DNA from 2 places in the Cupriavidus sp. UME77 genome. Region 2 is predicted to be linked to the other one. Evidence: predicted binding sites of a transcription regulator. Region 2 holds the regulator's gene; the other holds the start of a gene.
What was found. The regulator sigma-54, encoded in region 2, starts transcription at its own class of promoters, with help from an activator protein. The targets are predictions, from matches to a motif close to TGGCANGNAANCTGCTTT.
Positions count from the first base shown of each region.

Region 1: a site for sigma-54 is predicted at 1,638-1,655, ahead of atzF (allophanate hydrolase). Genes of this name have one in related genera too.

Region 1 covers NZ_LZZU01000032.1:111,465-113,870, forward strand. Annotated here, with positions in the region: gene atzF (allophanate hydrolase) at 1-1,593, opposite strand, end outside; gene A9975_RS12415 (serine hydrolase) at 1,891-2,406, shown strand, end outside.
Region 2 covers NZ_LZZU01000031.1:22,303-24,708, forward strand. Annotated here, with positions in the region: gene hpf (ribosome hibernation-promoting factor, HPF/YfiA family) at 374-724, opposite strand; gene A9975_RS11710 (RNA polymerase factor sigma-54) at 774-2,249, opposite strand; gene lptB (LPS export ABC transporter ATP-binding protein) at 2,384-2,406, opposite strand, start outside.

The sequences.
Region 1 (2,406 bases), on a different contig from region 2:
TGGAATCGTTTCCGCCAGCGCATAAAGCCGGTAGCACGGCGCCGTGCGGCAAGCCTCCACAAAGGCCGCGTGGCGCGTGAGCAGTTGATGGTTAAGCGGCATGCCACTAAGGTGGGCGCCGACCACGGCCAGCCGCACCGATCCCGGCGTGACCGGCGTGGCGCGCTGTGCTCCGGCGGGACAAGCCCGCGCGGTGGCGCCCAGCGGCAACGCTTGCGCCGCCTGCCACTGCCGGCCAAAGCGGGCCAGCGCGCGGTCCGACCATGCGGGGGCGATCAGCGTGATACCCGCCGGCAGGCCGTCCTCGCGCGCACCGGCCGGCAGCGCCAGCGCCGACAGGTCGGCCAGGTTGGTGAAGTTGGTATAGGTGCCAAGCCGCGCGTTCAGGCGGATCGGATCGTCCTGCACGGCGGCCAGCGTATAGATCGACGGCGCGCTCGGCACCACCAGCGCATCGACCTTTGCCAGCGCCAGGTGGATAGCGCGGGTCAGCGCCGCGCGCCGGTACTCGGCGCTGAACGCATCCATCGCGCTATAGCGGCCCGCTTCCTCGACGATCACGCGAACGACCGGATCGATGGCTTCCGGCTGGCTGGCGTGAAGCTGGCTCACCGCCAGGAAGCGTTCGGCCACCCATGGCCCCTGGTAGAGCAGTGCGGCCAGCTCGGCGAATGGCGAAAAATCAATCGGCACCAGCTTGGCGCCCATCGCCTGCAAGTCCGCCAGCGCTTGCTTGAAACTGGCCTGCGCCTGCGTATCGCCAAAGAATGCCAGCTGATCGGGAATGCCCAGCACGGGCGATGGCGCCAGCGCGGCAGGCGCGCTCTGCGGATAGGTGCGCGAGTAAGGATCGTCGTGGTCAAAGCCGCCCGCGATCTCCGCCACCAGCGCGGCATCGTCAACCGTCAGCGCAAACACGGAGACGCAGTCCAGCGTGCGGCAGGCCGGCACCACGCCGGCTGTGGAGAGCCAGCCCCGGGTCGGCTTGAGGCCCACGATATTGTTGAATGCCGCGGGAATGCGCCCCGACCCCGCCGTATCGGTCCCGAGTGAGAACGGCACCCAGCCGCGCGCCACCGAAGACGCCGAGCCCGAACTGGAGCCACCGCTGACGTACGCCGCATCGAAGGTGTTGGGCACCGCGCCGTAGGGCGAACGAACGCCCACCAGGCCGGTGGCGAACTGATCCAGGTTAGCCTTGGCCACCACGATGGCCCCGGCCGCGCGCAGCCGCGCCACCGCGCCGGCATCGCGCTTGGCAACATACGCAAAGGCGGGACACGCCGCCGTGGTGGGCCACCCCGCCACGTCGATGTTGTCTTTCACCACGAACGGCACGCCGTAGAGGGGAAACGCATCGAGCTTGCCGCCCGCTTCTTCAACGCGCGCCGCCAGCGCAGCCAGCTGGGACTGCAGCCGCGCCGCATCCAGCCGCGCGATCCAGGCCGGGTCCGCGGCGTCCAGGTCCAGGAACGGCGCCAGCACGTCCGCGGGCGACGCGCCTTGCGTCTTGTAGAGCTGTTGCCACTCAGGCAGGGTTCGGCAACTGCCAAGGCTGGCGGCGGATCGGCGCAGAGGCGTCTTGCTGGTCATCGCTTGTATCCCAGGTTGTATACATGAGGGCGTTGCAGACCAACGAAGCAGGAGACATGCCATGTAAGACAGATAGACATATCGCACCATAGGGCGGCGCGAGCAGCCCTAAACAGTGCCTACGCGAAGGACCAAGCCGCAATGTGGTGCGTCATGGGCCGGCTCCGCTATCGCGTGGTTTATGATCCGCTGGGCGGCCTGCACGCAGCCCATTGACTTTTGGAGGTGGTCTCGATGATGAGCACCGGCGTTCCCCGCGGCGCGGCGATCGCGCTGGCCCTTTGCAGTTTCGGGCTGATGCCCCTGGCATGGGCCGACGCCCCGACGCCACCGGTACCCGATGCCGCCGCCAGCGATCCCGCCGGCCTTGGCTGGATGCGAGGCGCGCCACCGCCACCCGAGCGCACGGTGCGCTTCGACGACGGCAGCTATTGGCGCTTCCCCGCCCTGCGCTGGAGCGTGTCGCACTTCCGCGAGCTGATGCCCACCGTCAATGTCTCGCGCGGGCTTGGCGCGCCGGTGCCGCTGCCGCGCGCACTGCGCACCGATATCGACGCGCTGCAGTTCATGCCGATCGGCGCCACCCGGCCGATGACCTGGGCGCAATCCCTGGCGGCCAACTACACCGATGGCATCGTGGTGCTGCACCGCGGGCGCATTGTCTACGAGCGCTACCTCGGCGCGCTGAAGGACGACGGCCAGCATGCGGCCATGTCGGTCACCAAGTCGGTCATCGGCACGCTCGGCGCCATGCTGGTCGCAGAAGGCCGCCTGGATGCCGGCAAGCGCGTGGCGGACTACGTGCCGGAGCTG
Region 2 (2,406 bases):
GTTTTCTATCTAGTAAGCAGGCCCGGGGCCAGGAGGCGTCCCGCCGGGCGGAAAGAGGATAAAAACCAAGGCCCGAGGTGTCCACCGGGTGTCCCCCCATGCCGGTGTCGGGCGTCTGGCCATTATAGAGCAGGCCCGCTTCCGCTTTGTGCATTGCAATAGCCGATGCGCTCAAGCGGTGCCGCATGCACCGGAATGGCCAGGCCAGTCAACCATGTATTGCACAGCATACACTGCTACATATGCGTTGCGGAATCCCCTGCGTGACCCGATCGGGTGGGCTGCAACGAAAAAGCCGCGCTCTGGGCGCGGCTTGATTCCGTTTTTCAAGGGACTGACACCGACGGCCCGGTATGTGGGCCGCCAGGCACGGTCATTGCTGCATCTGCGATGCGGCCATCTGATACTTGACCGCTTCACGGTCGTGGCTCTGCACGCGATCCTTGTGGCGAATCACCTGCCGGTCGAGCTTGTCGACCAGTGCGTCGATAGCGGCATACAGGTCTTCATGATGCGCTTCGACAAAGATGTCCTTGCCCTTGAGATGTAGATTGATTTCCGCGTACTGCCGCCGGTCCTTTTCTTTTGTATTGTCGACAGAGAGCAGCACACTTACGCCAATGACTTGATCGAAATGCCTGACGATACGCTCCAGTTTCGTTTCCACGTACTCACGCAGAGGGGGCGTGATGTCCAAGTGGTGTCCACTGATCTTGAAGTTCATAGCGTTTCTCCTTCTGAAAGAGCTGCATCAGGCAGGCGATGCAGCTCGGCTACAAAGTCTTACGGAGATTGACTGCTGGAATCTTGAGCGCTTCGCGGTATTTGGCAACGGTACGCCGTGCCACCACAAAGCCTTGCTCGCCGAGCAATTCGGCAATCCGGCTGTCGGACAAGGGGTTCCTAGCGTCTTCGGCTCCTATCAATTGCTTGATCAACGCACGGATTGCCGTTGATGAGGCCGCGCCGCCGGTTTCTGTGGATACGTGAGAGCCGAAAAAATACTTCAGCTCGAAAGTCCCCATCGGCGTTGCCATGTATTTATTGGTAGTCACCCGAGAGATGGTGGACTCGTGTAAACCCAGTGTATCGGCAATCTCCCGCAAAACCAAGGGGCGCATCGCAATTTCACCGTGGGTGAAGAAGTTCTTTTGACGTTCGACAATGGCTTGTGCGACGCGCAATATCGTATCGAACCTTTGCTGGATATTCTTGATCAACCAGCGTGCTTCCTGCAGCTTTTGCTGCAGTCCGGCCGCGCCCGCATCGCCTTTTGCACCGCGCAAAATCTGCGCGTACATGTCGTTGATGCGTAGCCGCGGCATCACATCCGGGTTGAGGTGGGCGATCCATCCGCCGCTCAACTTTCGAACAAAAACATCGGGCACCACGAAGTCCGCTTCCGGCCGGCTGTAGGCATGGCCGGGATAGGGCGCGAGCGAGCGGATCAGTTCATGTGCCGCCTTGAGTTCCGGCTCGTCCACTTGCAGCGCTTTTTTCAGGCGCGTGTAATCGCGTACCGCCAGCAGCTCGAGGTGGTTGGTGACGATGCTCAGCGCCAGTTCGCGCTGCGGATGCTTGAGCCTGCGCAATTGCAGCGCCAGGCATTCGGCGGCGTTGCGCGCCCCGACGCCCGGCGGATCGAAGCTCTGCAGCAGCGTGAGCACAGCCTGGATCTCGTCGACCTCGAACTCGAGCTCCTCCGGCAGCTCGCTGCAGATTTCCTCGAGCGTGGTGCTCAGGTAGCCGTCATCGTCCAGGGATTCGACCAGGAAGATAGCCAGCCCTTTGTCGCGCAGGGAAATCTTGAGCGGCGCCAACTGCTCCATGAGGTGTTCACGCAGCGTGGGCTCGGCGTCGCGCAGCTGCATCGGGGTTTTTTCGTCGTCTTCGCCTTGCGGGCGGCGGGCGAAGTCGTCCAGGCTCCAGTCGCTGCCGTAGTCCTCATTGCTGTCGGAGTAGCTGTCGTCGGCTTCGGGGGCGCCATCGGGGCGGTTCTCGCTGGTGCCCTGGCCATCGGCGGGCGCCGGCGCTGGCGCGCTCTGCAGGTTCACCGAGCCGTCCGAAGACACGCGCAACGGGCTGTCCAGCCAGTCGTTCTCGCGCTCGAGCAAGGGGTTCTCTGTCAACGCCTGTTCCACTTCCTGCTGCAGTTCAAGCGTGGACAGTTGCAGCAGCCGGATCGACTGCTGGAGTTGCGGCGTAAGCGCGAGATGCTGCGAGAGGCGGAGCTGTAGCGACGGTTTCATGCGACCTATTTTATGCCCAACTTCCGTACTGGTGGAACGGAAATTGCTATCGCTGGTGTCGCTATGATCGTTTGAAGGATAAAAGGCGACACTGAAGCCGCCCGGGGGCGATGCGCGGCAGGCGCCGCGCGCCCTTACATGCGGAAGTTCTCGCCCA